3 regions of the Pseudoalteromonas sp. AS71 genome follow, and region 3 is predicted to be linked to each of the others. Evidence: predicted binding sites of a transcription regulator. Region 3 holds the regulator's gene; each other region holds the start of a gene.
What was found. Region 3 encodes MetJ, which represses methionine synthesis genes. Its sites were predicted from a motif close to TAGACGTCTAGACGTCTA; they were not measured.

Region 1: WNY98_RS01260 (methylenetetrahydrofolate reductase) is a predicted target of MetJ. The motif match lies at 2,916-2,933, and genes of this name have one in related genera.
Region 2: metK (methionine adenosyltransferase) is a predicted target of MetJ. The motif match lies at 2,903-2,920, and genes of this name have one in related genera.

Annotation. Positions count from the first base shown of each region.
Region 1 covers NZ_JBBMQZ010000001.1:244,579-249,754, forward strand. Annotated here, with positions in the region: gene WNY98_RS01250 (DEAD/DEAH box helicase) at 1-546, shown strand, start outside; gene WNY98_RS01255 (sensor domain-containing diguanylate cyclase) at 605-1,585, shown strand; gene WNY98_RS01260 (methylenetetrahydrofolate reductase) at 1,916-2,872, opposite strand; gene WNY98_RS01265 (insulinase family protein) at 3,124-5,176, shown strand, end outside.
Region 2 covers NZ_JBBMQZ010000012.1:46,096-51,271, reverse strand. Annotated here, with positions in the region: gene raiA (ribosome-associated translation inhibitor RaiA) at 1-50, opposite strand, end outside; gene WNY98_RS10680 (pyrimidine/purine nucleoside phosphorylase) at 228-542, opposite strand; gene tkt (transketolase) at 727-2,718, opposite strand; gene metK (methionine adenosyltransferase) at 3,022-4,173, shown strand; gene WNY98_RS10665 (hypothetical protein) at 4,349-4,897, shown strand; gene WNY98_RS10660 (5-formyltetrahydrofolate cyclo-ligase) at 4,916-5,176, shown strand, end outside.
Region 3 covers NZ_JBBMQZ010000003.1:71,207-76,382, reverse strand. Annotated here, with positions in the region: gene metL (bifunctional aspartate kinase/homoserine dehydrogenase II) at 1-434, opposite strand, end outside; gene metB (cystathionine gamma-synthase) at 611-1,858, opposite strand; gene metJ (met regulon transcriptional regulator MetJ) at 2,148-2,468, shown strand; gene WNY98_RS03295 (malic enzyme-like NAD(P)-binding protein) at 2,714-3,955, opposite strand; gene rpmE (50S ribosomal protein L31) at 4,481-4,696, opposite strand; gene priA (primosomal protein N') at 4,927-5,176, shown strand, end outside.

The sequences.
Region 1 (5,176 bases), on a different contig from region 3:
GAACTTGTATCGCACATGATTGGCATGAAAAACTGGCGACAAGTGCTTATTTTTACTCGCACAAAACAAATGGCTGATCAGCTCGCTAAGGAAATGTGTAAAGACGGTCTAAAAACCGAATCAATCCATGGCGATAAATCTCAAGGCGCACGCGACCGTGCATTGCAAAACTTTAAAGAAGGTATTACACGTGTACTTGTTGCAACCGATGTAGCCGCGCGTGGTTTAGATATTTCAACACTTAGATACGTAATTAACTTTGAGCTACCATACATTGCAGAGGATTACGTACACCGTATTGGTCGTACAGGTCGTGCTGGTGAACAAGGACTTGCTATGTCGCTGGTAAGTCTTGATGAGCAATGGCTGCTAGAAGAAATTGAAGTATTACTCGATACGCGTCTAACGCCGCAGTGGTTAGAAGGTTACGAGCCAGATCCTAATAAAAAGCCAAAAGACAATCGTAAAAACACCAATAAGTCGCGAAAAGATCGCGATAAAAAACGCATCACCGGTAAAAGAGAGCCAAGTAGGCGTCGTAAATAATAGCTTTTACTTTGCTTTTTTGCCTATACTGGAGCTACTAAGCAGCCGAGGTAAAGCAATGTTTGAAATTGATCAATGGGCATTTTCTGGTATTGATGGCCAAATATCTTTGCATAAATGGCAAAAAACAATTGATCTTATAACGGGGCTTTTTTCAGCCCCGTCTGGTTATATAGTTCAGGCAACAAGCAAAGGCTATCGCGTTGTTATTAGAAGTAACGAGGGTGGATCTAACTTTGAGACCAACCCTATACTCCCTCCTCAAACTCCTCTGTTTTGTCGCCACGTAGCTGAAACTAACAATACATTATATGTTAATGATGCAAGTAATAACGATACATGGAATACCCTGTCAGAAGTAGTTGAAGACGGTGTTGAATCCTACCTAGGTTTACCCATTCATTGGCCTGAAGGCGAAGTGTTTGGCACGTTATGTTTAAAAGACACTAAAATAACAAGCTATACCGATGAATACTTTGAACTCATAGAACAGCTACGCGATTTGATTGAAGACGACTTAGCCCTTGTTTATAGCTATGAGCAAATGCGTGAAATAGCCATGTTAGACTCATTAACTAATATTTATAATCGCCGAGCACTTAACTTACTAGCTCAGCAAAAGCTTAACTTAGCACTGCGTTTAGGCTTTGACGTGTGTTGTTTGTTTATTGATATAAACGACTTTAAAAAATTAAACGACACCTGCGGACATGAAGTGGGTGACAAAGCATTGATTATATTGGCAGATACGCTAAAAACGCATTTAAGAGATGCCGATATAGTAGGGCGTTTAGGTGGCGATGAGTTTGTTGCAGTAATGCAAGTAAGCGATAAAAGTAAAATTAACTATATTATGAATAAAATTTCGACCGAGTATTCAAAAGCCTTACTTAAAGTAAACGTGTGCGATTTATCACTCAGTATTGGTTATAGTTTTACTGATAAACAAAAGCAGCCCTTTGAAGCGCTATTAAATGATGCGGACCACGCAATGTATAAAAATAAACAAGCGTATAAGCTAGCTAAAAAAGCACAATAATAAAAGGAAGTTCGTCATGACTAATACCACAAAACTTAGTTGGTTTTTTCTGCGATAGGTTTTATTTTTTCATTAGCAATAATAAGCTGATTTGAAACGTTCCCTAACATTAGATTTATATCTAATGAGGGAATTATTTTTGGTGTTATGTGCTCCTCTATGGGGTTTGCTTTAAAAAAGCTTGAGAGTAATAACCAAAAATAGCTTTAATAAATAGCTTAAGCTGCAAATCTTTACTTGTATTTATTAATTCATTTTTCAAAGAACGGACATAAAAAAGCAAGCCACTAGGCTTGCCAAGAAGGGTGTGAATTAGTTTAGGCTCAAGCTCTAAGCAATTAGCTTTTCCGCAAGGTTCAATTCCATAATGGCTTTTAATAAACGGTATAAGTTTATAGATGCATCAATTTCTTCTTTACGGTTTGTTAAGCTTTCAATATTTAAGCCCAGCGGCACGTCTAAATGTGCACAGCTTTTAAGTATTAAGTCGAGGTTCTCGCGGCAAATACGAACTGATTCGCTTAATGTATTGTCTGCATCAAGCATGCGCCATTTTGTAGCCTCTGGCACTGAGATGCCCAACCATTGCATAAACTCTAAGGTTTTTTCGCCGCCGCACGGGGTAAACGTTAATATAATACGTTGAGGTGTAATACCCTGTGCTTTACATGTACGTGCGTAGCTAGTAATTAGCTCTATAGTCGCTTGTGCGTCGTAAACAGCTTGCGATATAAAAAACTGACAACCTTGTGCTGTTTTTTCTATTAATCGTTCGTGCTCATTTCGTTTACTTGAATGGCGCTCGGCAATTGTAACGCCACCTAAAAAGAAATCATCTGATTGCTCAGCCAATGCTTTATACGCATCTGGCAGGCTTAGCTTTATATCGCCTACCGATGACGGGCTACCTACTAAAACTACATTTTGTAAATCGTAGTCGTTTTTAGTTTCACTTAGCCAATCTTTAAATTCGCCTACGCCACGCTGCGCCACACTTTTATAAGTAATTACATCTTGTGCAGATAAATTACGCAGTAAATGGCTGTATTCACGCGGATCAACGGTTTGTTTAAACGCAAACGGGCGCGCTTGATTAGTTCGACTGCTTTCGTCTTGAATGTCGTAAATTATTACGCCGTCGTATTCAATTTCGTGTAAGCGACCTAATAGCTTTTCTGCAATAGTTTTTAATTGCGCTTTATCGGTGCCTATTTTAGGCGGGGTAGTACCAATAAGATAAACACCTTGGTTGGTGTCCTCTATTTTCTCTTTTAATGATAAAGCCATAATCCTCATTCCAGCCAAGTGCGTTTTGATAGATTTAATATAGCAGCCATTTAGACGTCTAGATAGATTTATTTAATGAAAGTTTTTCAACTAACATGACTTTTATTCATACACAATTGTTCCCATTATTTATAAATGACACAGTTGTTTACATAATAAATTCCCTTGGGGCTCTTATATTTATTGGCTTTGGGGCATAATTAAAGAGTTAAATCTAACAACAAATTTGCTCAATTTAAAAAGGGACAACAATGAAATTTAAATTATTAGCAACTAGCTTAGCGGTATCGCTGGCGTTAACGGGTTGCGCCATGCAACAAAACCAAAGCACGCAAACAACAGCACAACAAGAACAAGTAAATAAAGCTGATGATCGTGTTTTTTCGCAAGATTATTTAATTGAAGAGCTAGAAAACGGCTTACGTGTCATGGTTGTTAAAACCGATTACCCTGATGTAGTGTCGCTGCAAATTCCGGTATCGGTTGGATCGCGTAACGAAGTTGAAGAGGGCAAAACAGGTTTTGCTCACTTTTTTGAACACATGATGTTTAAAGGCTCACAAAAATACCCTGAAGACGTATATTCAGACATATTAAAAAATTCAGGTGTTGATAACCGCGCGTATACAACAAACGATTACACAAATTACCATTTAAACTTTTCAAAGCAGCATCTTGATAAAGTACTTGAGCTTGAAGCTGATATTTTTCAAAACTTAACCTACACCGAAGAGCAATTTAGAACCGAAGCACAAACGGTAAAAGGTGAGTACTTAAAAAACAACGCGAGCCCAATTCGTAAATTATTAAGTGCTGTACGCGAAGAAGCCTTTGATAAGCACACGTATAAACACACCACTATGGGCTTTTTTAAAGACATAGAAGCCATGCCTGATCAAATGGCGTACGGGAAAGAATTTTTTGCTAAGTTTTATAAGCCTGAATATGTGTCACTTGTCATCGTGGGCGATGTAGACCCACAAGCAACAATGGCAATGGTTAAAAAGCATTGGGGAAGCTGGAAAAAAGGTAACTATGTTGCTGACATTAAAGCAGAGCCTGTTCAACAAGCACCAAAATATTTGCACCAGCAAGATGAAGCGCTACCAGGGCATTGGTTACTTGTATCGTACAAAGGCGCTGCGTGGGAGCCTGCTAAAAAGGACAGAGCGGCACTTGATTTAATTTCACAGCTTTATTTTTCAAATAATTCAGATCTATATCAAGAGCTAGTGGTCGACAAACAAATTGCCAGCCAAATGTTTACCTATAACCCAGAGACCAAAGATCCGGGTTTATTACACGTATTTGTTAAAGTAGAAAACGCAGACGATTTAGCCACTGCACGCGATGCGATTAACCGCACTTATGCAAAAGCACGCACTGAGCTTGTTGATGAGCAAAAGTTGAGTGATTTAAAATCGAACCTTAAATACAGCTTTATTAATGGCTTAGATTCGTCGCAAGCGATTGCATCAACCCTTGCCAGCTACATGCATTTTGAGCGCGATCCTGAGGTTATAAACCAGCTTTATAAATCATCAGATAACATTACCAGCGCAGATATTAAAGCCGTTGCTAATAAATACTTTACTGATAACGCACGTACCACATTAACGATGTCGGCACTTGATAAAGCCCCAGGTTTTGAGCAAGAAGTTGATTTAAATGTGCTTACTGCAAAGCTTGAACAAGCACCTGCGGCACCTGCATTTAAAGTACTTGATAAAACCAATAGCTCGCCATTAATTGATGTTAACTTTTTATTCAATACTGGTGCGGCTGCCGACCCACAAGGTAAAAAAGGTGTTGCTGGGTTAACTGCGGCTATGCTTGCACAAGGTGGCTCGCAGGCGACAAGCTATAAAGATATTCAAAAAGCACTTTATCCGCTTGCGGGTAGCTTTGGCTACCAAATAGATAAAGAAATGCTGTCGTTTCAAGGGCGTATTCATAAAGATAATGCGGCGCAGTGGTATACACTTGTGAGCGAACAATTACTAAATCCAGGTTTTAGAGATGACGATTTTAAGCGCCTTAAAAAAGAAATGATCGACGGCATTAAGTCAGGCTTAAAAGCATCTAACGATGAAGAGCTAGGCAAAGAAGTGCTATACAGTGCGCTTTACAAAAATCATCCTTATGAAAGTTACAACTACGGTGATATTTCGGATTTAGAAGCGTTGACGCTGGATGATGTTAAAGCGTTTTATAACAGCGAGCTTACGCAATCAAAACTCACGGTTGGCTTAATTGGGGCTGTGCCTGTAAAACTTAAAGCTAAAATGATGAGCGATTTTGCAA
Region 2 (5,176 bases), on a different contig from region 3:
CTAATAGAGTCAGTAACTTCAACATGGTGACCAGAAAGATTAATTTTCATAGGGTATCCTTTTATTTGTTACCTCATAAATAGTATTGGGGGCTATTTAGATTAACACAAGGAAAAAAGAGAGATATTTGAGGTTTATTTGCGGTTTTTGGTGATTTAAATCATGCGTTGCGCAAAGTTTATGCAAAGCCCATAGTGCATGGGCTTTCAGACGTCTAGCTGTACTGATTAATCTGTGTACGAACAACAGTAGTCAGCAAAATCAGATACTTTTACTTTAAAGCTTACATTTGCATCAACATTAAACGATTCACCTGCGTTAAATGTTTTCCACTCACTCGCCTCTGGTAATAAAATATCCCATTGGCCAGCTAAAAGCTCCATGCATTCTTTTTGGTTTGTATCAAAAACAAACTCACCTGGTTGCATAAAGCCTAACGTTTTCGCTTCGCCATCACCTAAAATAACGGTACGGCTTGACACTTTTCCGTCAAAATATACATTGGCTTTTTTTACTACACTTACGTTATCGAACTTTGGCATTTTTAGCTCCTGCTATTAATTTAAGATTATTATTTATAAATTTTATCGCACTACCTTGCCTGATAGCTTACTTTCTTGCAAGGAAAGCAGCGTTGATAAAGGTGAAGTTGCTTCATGTAAGGGCATAAAAAAACCCGCAACATGTGCGGGTTTTTCAATTACTTACTTTATTTAATCAAAGCGATTAAAAAAGTTCGTTTGCTTTGCTTACAATGTTTGCCACTGTAAAACCAAAGTGCTCAAACAGCTCGCCTGCAGGTGCTGACTCACCAAAGGTAGTCATACCTACTACTGCGCCGTTTAGGCCTACGTACTTGTACCAGTAGTCAGCAATACCTGCTTCTACTGCTACGCGGCGTGAAACAGATGCCGGTAATACGCTTTCTTTGTATGCTGCGCTTTGATCTTCAAAGGCATCAGTACATGGCATAGATACAACACGTACCTTTTTACCTTGGCTGCGTAGTTCGCTTGCTGAATCTTGTGCTAGTTGCACTTCAGAACCTGTTGCAATAAAGATAATCTCTGGGTTGCCGTCACAGCTAAGGATGTAACCACCCTTCTTAACATCTGCTAATTGCTTTGCGTCACGGGCTTGTTGCTCAAGACCTTGGCGAGTAAAGATTAACGATGTAGGACCGTCTTTACGCTCAATAGCTTGTTGCCATGCAATTGCCGACTCAACTTGGTCACATGGGCGCCAGTTGTATAAGTTAGGCGTTAAACGCATGCTTGCAATTTGCTCTACTGGTTGGTGAGTTGGACCATCTTCACCTAGGCCGATTGAATCGTGCGTGTATACAAAAATGCTTGGTTGCTTCATTAATGCAGCCATACGTACGGCATTTTTTGCATATTCAACAAACATTAAGAACGTAGCACCGTAAGGAATAAAACCTTTATGAAGGGCAATACCATTCATAATTGCCGACATACCAAACTCACGTACACCGTAGTAAATGTAGTTACCGCTTGCGTCGTCGTGCGTTAAACCTTTAGAGCCATCCCAAATTGTTAAGTTTGAGCCTGCTAAATCGGCTGAGCCACCCATGAATTCTGGTAATAACGGACCAAATGCGTTTAATGCATTTTGCGATGCTTTACGAGACGCTGGGTTTGCAGGGTTTGCTTGAAGTTGCTCAATGTACGCTTGAGATTTTTCAGCCCAATCGCCAGGAAGTTCATTGTTAATACGACGCTTGTATTCTGACGCTAGCTCTGGGTATGCTTTTGCGTATGCTGCAAATTTTTCGTCCCAGCTTGATTCAAGCTGTTGACCTTTTTCTTTGCTATCCCATTGTGCGTAAATATCGTCAGGAATTTCGAACGCATCGCCAGTCCAACCTAAGAATTCGCGAGACGCTTTAATTTCGTCATCACCTAGTGGTGCACCGTGACAATCGTGGCTACCAGATTTATTAGGTGAGCCGTAACCAATAATTGTCTTACAACAAATTAGTGATGGCTTATCGGTAATGCTTTTAGCTTCTGCGATTGCAGCACTTATAGCATCGCTATCGTGGCCATCAACACCACTAATTACATGCCAACCGTATGCTTTAAAGCGAGCTGGCGTATCATCGGTAAACCAACCTTCTACTTCACCATCTATTGAAATGCCGTTGTCATCCCAAAATGCAACAAGTTTACCCAGACCTAATGTGCCTGCAAGTGAACCCGCTTCATGAGAAATACCTTCCATAAGGCAGCCATCGCCCATAAATGCATAGGTAAAGTGATCAACAATATCGTGGCCTTCACGGTTAAACTGCGCAGCAAGTGCTTTTTCGGCAATTGCCATACCTACGGCATTTGTGATCCCTTGACCTAATGGACCCGTAGTAGTTTCGATTCCTGGTGCATAGCCGTATTCTGGATGACCTGGTGTTTTAGAATGCATTTGACGGAAGTTTTTAATTTCGTCTAGTGGTAAGTCGTAACCACTTAGGTGCAATAGAGAATAGATAAGCATTGAACCGTGGCCGTTTGAAAGAATAAATCTGTCACGGTCAGCCCACTCTGGATTCGTTGGGTTATGTTTTAGATAATCGCGCCATAATACTTCTGCGATATCAGCCATGCCCATAGGGGCTCCAGGGTGGCCAGATTTGGCCTTTTGTACTGCGTCCATTGACAAGACGCGAATAGCATTTGCAAGTTCTTTGCGAGATGGCATGAATTCTCCTACCTTATATGTGTATTTGCGCGGGTATTTATGTGTTTGTTTATGTAACCAAATAACTTGGATACTGTTATACATCCATTCTTACTTATTGTGGGGGCGGTGTGCAATTAAAAACCCCAGAAAAGGCAGCATTATGAATTTTTTTTGAGACTAGAACGACATTCGTAATTTTATTTAGACGTCTAGGCGTAAAAAAACTATGCAATGCGTTTTGTTTTCGATAAAATACGCCCCTTAATTTTTTAGCGCTAATACCGACATTTGTGAAGCGCAATATTTGTGAGCAGAAATACAATGGCAAAACATTTATTTACTTCTGAATCTGTTTCTGAAGGTCATCCGGATAAAATCGCCGATCAAATCTCTGATGCGGTACTTGATGCAATCCTAGAGCAAGACTCTCAGGCTCGCGTAGCGTGTGAAACTTACGTTAAAACCGGTATGGTTATGGTTGGTGGTGAAATCACTACTAGCGCATGGGTTGATATCGAAGAAATTACACGTAAAACAATTCGTGACATTGGCTACACAAATTCAGACATGGGCTTTGATGCCGATTCATGTGCAATTTTAAACACTATTGGTAAACAGTCTCCAGACATTAACCAAGGTGTTGACCGTACTAGCCCAGAAGAGCAAGGCGCGGGCGATCAAGGCTTAATGTTTGGTTACGCATGTAACGAAACAGAAGTACTAATGCCTGCTCCAATTACTTACTCACACCGTTTAGTACAGCGCCAAGCGCAAGTGCGTAAGAGCGGCGAGCTTAACTGGTTACGTCCAGATGCAAAATCTCAAGTTACTTTTGCATACGAAAACGGCAAACCAGTAGGTATTGATGCTGTTGTACTTTCTACTCAGCACAGCGAAGACATTTCACAAAAAGATTTAGTAGAAGCTGTGATGGAAACAATCATCAAGCCTGTACTTCCTGCAGAGCTTATTACAAGCGCAACTAAGTTTTTCATTAACCCAACAGGTCGTTTTGTAATTGGCGGACCAATGGGCGATTGTGGTTTAACTGGTCGTAAAATCATTGTAGATACATACGGTGGTATGGCTCGTCACGGTGGTGGTGCTTTCTCTGGTAAAGATCCATCAAAAGTTGACCGCTCAGCAGCATATGCAGCACGTTACGTTGCTAAAAACATTGTTGCTGCTGGTCTTGCTGACAAGTGTGAGCTACAAGTTTCTTACGCAATAGGTGTTGCAGAACCTACTTCTATCAGCGTTGAAACATTTGGTACAAGCAAGCTAGAAGAAAGCCGTTTAATCGAGCTTATTCGTGAACACTTTGACCTACGCCCTTACGGCTTAATTCAAATGCTTGATTTAGAGCGCCCTATCTACCTTCCTACAGCGGCTTACGGCCACTTTGGTCGTGACGAATTCCCTTGGGAACGTACAGATAAAGCAGACGCACTTCGCGCAGCTGCTGGCCTTTAAGCCAAAAGTTTTGTAATAAATTAAAAACGGCCCTTTTAAGGGTCGTTTTTGCATCTAAAACTTATTCGCTATATTGTTTGTAGAGCGTCTACAAAATAACTATAAAATCGACCTCGAATTCTTTTGTACTTTAGGTATATACTCATTTCATTATAAAAGCTTTAGGGATAGTTAAATGGCCGATAACTTTCGCGTTATATTTGCAGGACTTGCCGATAACGTTGACATAAAAACAGCGTGCGCAAACTTAGCTGCAAAATTAAAAACGTCAGATGAAAAAGTAGCTCTTTTTTTTAAAGGTAAGCCGCTGTTTGCGCCAAGCGATAAAGACAAAGCGTTAAAACAGACTAAGTTATTAGCAAGCCTAGGTATTAAAAGTAAGCTGCAAGCTGTTTCAAATGCGATTCAAAATAGCTCCCCCGCAGCTGCAAATAACAACCAACGTGATGAACGTATTTTTGATGCACTTGATTACATCACTAGCAGCTTAATACGCCTTGAAGAAAAGCTAGATGAGTTAGAGCAACGCCTTCCTGAAGCTCAATTAAATACACCAGACGAAAGTGTAGACGAATGGCAAAATGACGACCTAATGCTAGATGAGGATTTAGCGACTCCTAAAAAACGCAGTAACTTACTTTTATATTCATTGATTGCAACTGCCACCATTTTGCTAGTCGTACTGGCTGTTTTTTTAATTTTTCCCGATTTATTCTCTTTTTAAAAATGGCTAATTAGTTTAATGAGCAATAAACGCGCACAAATAAGAGCTGAAATTCGTAACACCCGTAACAACTTGTCAAATAATCAGCAAATAATTGCTGCGCAATCGCTAAAAATGAATTTTATTCAACACTTAAAAAGCGAAAACACAACGAATTCAAAGCATATTGCCATTTATTTAAGTAACGACGGAGAACTAGACACTTCATTGTTAATTAAAGAATTATGGAACTTACACCATGCTGTTTATCTACCTATAATACACCCATTCAATGGCGCT
Region 3 (5,176 bases):
GTGCGGGCATCTTGAGCACATGCCTCAATATTTAGCTGCTGTAAATAAATGGCGAGTAAGCGTGCTGACCACAATTCGCCATGTGCAAGTAACGCAGCCTCTTTTAGCTGCTCAGCTTGAGCAAGTTCTGCAATATCACTAAGTTCGGTATTTAGTGTTTTAAGTGCACTTCGTTTTAAATCAGCTTCTAATAGCTGCTCTATTAAGTCTCTTTGGTGATTATTTAACTGTAGTAAAATATCAGCTACCGCTTGATTGTCTTGCTTTTGATAGCTTTGCCAAAGTAATACTAGCGTATCGGTTGTCTTACCCGCAGCCGATACCACCACACAGTCACCCGGTTGAGTATGTGTAATTATTATTTTTGCAACGCTTTGGTATCGCTCACTTGAGCTTAAACTCGAGCCACCAAATTTATGTATACAATTAACCATATTTATACCAATTCGCTTAATTAAGTAGTCTATTTTGAGTTTAGTTGTTCTCGGCAATTGCTCCTGCATTGCTCTACCTCCTGCATCCATGCAGTCGTATATCAGAAATTTTTAACGACGTTAGCGCCAGCTTTAATCCCTCAAATTGATTAGGTATTATTGCGGATTGGTATTGCTTACCAAAGCGCCGGACGGGCTGCACTTAATTTAACGTTACCACCAGAAGTGCCTGCACCTTTGCCTACACGGCCAACATTTTTATTTTGTCCTGGTTTTACAAGTTCAAACACTCGCTCAAAATCAGCAACTAAATCGTATATATCTTCAATACCTACCGAAATACGAATAAGCGTATCGCCCACACCCGCTTCTAAACGTGCTGTTGCGTCCATACCTGCGTGCGTCATAGTTGCAGGGTGACAAATTAAGCTCTCTACGCCACCTAGTGACTCAGCTAAACTAAAGGTTTTAAGGCTAGTTAAAAATGCCGCTGCGTCGTTTATATCGCCTTTAATATCAAAACTAACCATGCCACCAAAGCCAAGTTGCTGTGCTTTAGCAAGTTCATGTTGAGGATGTGACTCAAGACCTGGGTAGTAAACTTGGCTTACATATTCAGAGTTTTCAAGATACTTAGCTATTGCCAGTGCATTTTCTTGATGCTGTCTTAGGCGCACATTTAAAGTACGTAAACCACGAAGCGTTAAATAGCTATCAAAAGGCGCCCCCGTAATACCAATGTTATTAGCCCACCAAGCAAGCTCATCGCCTAACTCTTGTGTTGCGGCAATAACAGCGCCGCCTACTACATCTGAGTGTCCGTTAATGTATTTAGTGGTTGAATGCACCACAATATCTACACCAAACTTAATAGGGTTTTGTAAAGCAGGCGACAAAAACGTGTTATCTGCTGCAACCAAAGCCCCGCATTGCTTAGCCACATCAGTCACTGCTTTAATATCTGTTAAACGAAGTACTGGGTTACTTGGGGTTTCTATCCAAATAAGCTTAGGTTTAATTACTAAAATTTGTTGAAGGCTTTCTTCTTTTGTTAAATCTAATATTTCGAGCTTTAGTAGTCCGCGTTTTTGTAACGATGTAAATAAACGATAGCTGCCACCATAACAATCATGTGGAATTACTAACGTATCGTCACTATTAAGTAGCTGAGTAGCCAAATGCACGGCAGCCATGCCTGTAGCTGTAATTATGCCACGAGCGCCACCTTCAAGCTTAGCAAGCGTCTCAGCTAAAATATCACGATTAGGATTACCGCTACGACCATAATCATACTCACGCTTAGTATCAAAGTCGGCAAACGAATAAGTAGTCGATAAATAAATTGGCGGTACCACCGCACCATGATGTTTATCAGCATCAACGCCGTTACGTACAGCAATGGTTGCTTTGTTTTTTTCGCTCATATTCGTCACCTGATTAATTTGGATGTTTAGACGTCCAAAAGAGTAAGTTATCCGTTTTGATAAGTCAAAGTATTTTAAAGCTCTAGATGGCTATAAGTAGAAGGAGCCTCTGCGAATAACACATTTTAGCTCACAAAAGTGTGCCTATCTTTACACTCACAATAGGCTTATTAAGATAGATCGGTATCTATTATTTGACTATCTTTTTTAAATCGATAGAATTTCACGCATATTTACACGCTTTTTATACCGTGTGAGAAATTAATAATCTGAGGCAACGATACATCTTATGGCTAAATGGAATGGTGAGTATATTCACCCATACGCAGAACACGGTAAAAAATCAGAGCAAGTTAAAAAGATCACCGTTTCGATCCCGCTAAATGTATTAAAGGTATTAACTGACGAACGTACACGTCGTCAAATCAATAACCTTCGCCATGCTACAAATAGTGAATTGCTATGTGAGGCATTTTTGCATGCTTTTACTGGCCAACCTTTACCAAATGACGATGACTTACGTAAAGATAACGCCGAAAAAGTGCCAGAAGAAGTTAAAAAAATAATGCAAGAAATGGGTCTAGAAGTACCCGTTTTAAACGAAGAATAATACCAATTCCATTAAGTATGTGATCTAAATTTTACGTCGAAAAAATAATTCAGTTCTAGGCGTAAATTGAAGTAAATGGTTATTCCCTTTGCGAAATTTACAACAAAGAAATGGGTTGTTTTAGCAAGTAAAATAGATCAGCTATTTATTGGAATTGGTATAAATATTACAAAGACAAAAAAACCTCAGTAATTACTGAGGTTTTTTTATGTCTAAATTTTATTGCATAGCTCTACTGTATAGATTTACTGCATATAATTTTCTGGCAAATCAATTTGCGCAACACCTGACTCAACAGCAGCTAGGGCAACAGCTCTTGCTATACGCGGCAGTAAACGAGGGTCCATTGGTTTTGGAATAATATACTGTGCACCAAACTCTAATTTATCTACGCCTGCTGCTTTTAAAACTTCTGCAGGTACAGGCTCTTTAGCAATACTACGGATAGCCTCAACTGCAGCAATTTTCATTTCATCATTAATAGCGCTTGCACGCACATCAAGCGCACCACGGAAAATAAACGGGAAACATAAAACATTGTTAACCTGATTAGGATAATCAGAGCGCCCTGTTGCCATAATTAAATCGTTACGTGCGCCGTGCGCAAGTGCAGGATCAATCTCAGGATCTGGGTTTGAACATGCAAACACAACTGGTTTTTCAGCCATTAGCTTTAAATCTTCAGCCGCTAATAAGTTAGGGCCAGAAACACCTACAAACACATCAGCATCTGCAATTACATCTTGCAATGTACGCTTATCTGTATTGTTAGCAAAAAGCTGTTTATATTCATTTAAATCATCGCGGCGGGTATGAATAACACCTTTGCGGTCAAGCATGTAAATGTGTTCGCGCAGTGCTCCGCACTTAATTAACAGCTCCATACACGCAACAGCGGCAGCGCCAGCCCCTAAACATACAATAATTGCATCTTCAATTGACTTACCTTGTACTTCTAACGCATTTAACATGCCCGCAGCAGTTACAATCGCAGTTCCGTGTTGATCATCATGAAAAACAGGAATGCTACAACGCTCTATTAATGCTTTTTCAATTTCAAAACACTCTGGTGCTTTAATATCTTCAAGGTTAATACCACCGAATGTATCGGCAATATTGGCAACCGTATTAATAAAGTCTTCTGTCGTACGGTGCTTAACTTCAATATCAATTGAATCAAGGCCAGCGAAACGTTTAAACAATAACGCTTTACCTTCCATTACAGGTTTAGATGCTAAAGGGCCTAAATTACCAAGTCCGAGAATTGCAGTACCATTAGTGATAACCGCAACCATATTACCTTTACCGGTATATTTATATGCATTTGCAGGATCTGCAGCAATTTCACGTACAGGTTCGGCAACGCCTGGGCTATAAGCTAGGGCTAAGTCTTGAACTGTTTCAGCGGGCTTTGTTAGCTCAATGCTAATTTTACCAGGTACGGGGTGTGAGTGATAATGTAGTGCTTGTTCACGAAAGTCAGACATAACGCGATGGTATCCTGCAATTTAAGTTAAAGTGAGAGGTGGAGTCTTGGGGTACGATACCCTTATTATTTTTAAATTCCAAGCAATATCAGGTCTATCCTGTTATATGCTATATCCTTTAATTTTAAGAGGTTTTTCAGTAACTTTGCAGGATTATATAAACATTTAATAAATAAAAATTCACCTAAAAAGTAAGTTTTAAGGTGCTTTTATGCCTAGTGAAACATTAAAAAAATGTATGTATAAAGTATCACCATAAACTTAAATAACTGCCTACTACTCTACTTTAAAAACAGATAAGCCCACGTTAGCTACTTTTATCAACCTAGTTAAAAATTGTACTATTTAAAATATAGAGAATATCTATCGATTTGTCTGTAAAGGTTTATGCATACTCAGAATAAGAATAGGAAATAGTTATGCAAAGAGGGATATAGCTAAAGTCAGCGAAATAAGATAATAAACAACAAATTTTAGGCACAAAAAAAGCACCCTAAAGTGCTTTTTTTAACTAAACAGCAATAATTATTTCTTGCTGGCAAGTGCACCGAAGCGTTTGTTGAAGCGATCAACACGGCCGCCAGTGTCTAAAACTTTTTGCTTACCAGTGTAAAACGGGTGACACGCAGAACATACGTCTAAGTGAATGTCTTTACAAAGAGTTGAGCTAGTTTCGAATTGGTTTCCGCATGAACATGTTGCAGAAATTACTTCGTACTTAGGGTGAATACCTTCTTTCATAGGAACCTCTAGTTAAGGCCGCATCGCTCTCCAAACCCGAAGTCTGGCACCATACGTCGTTAAAACAAATTTGTTGGTGGCGGATTTTATCCAACAACGTTCCCCTACACAAGTATTTATTTATGTTTTAGCCAAAAAAGTGAACAATCTCTGCCTCAAGCACTATTGCTAGTAGGTTTTTTACGGTAATTTTAGTACATTACAGCATTAATTTTACGGGTTGAGTTGTTATGAGTTTTGTTGAAGTTGCTATTAAAGTCCCGCTCCCACGCACCTTTGATTATAAAATAGAAGAACAGCTCAGCGGCCTCTCAACGCCTTTACTACCCGGTATGCGCGTTTTGGTACCTTTTGGTAACCAAAAAAAAGTGGCTGTTGTTCTGGGTATTAAAAGCAGTACCGACGTCCCTTTAGATAAAATTAAGAATATTATAGAGGTAATAGACGACGCCCCTATTTTAAGTACTCAGCACCTAGATC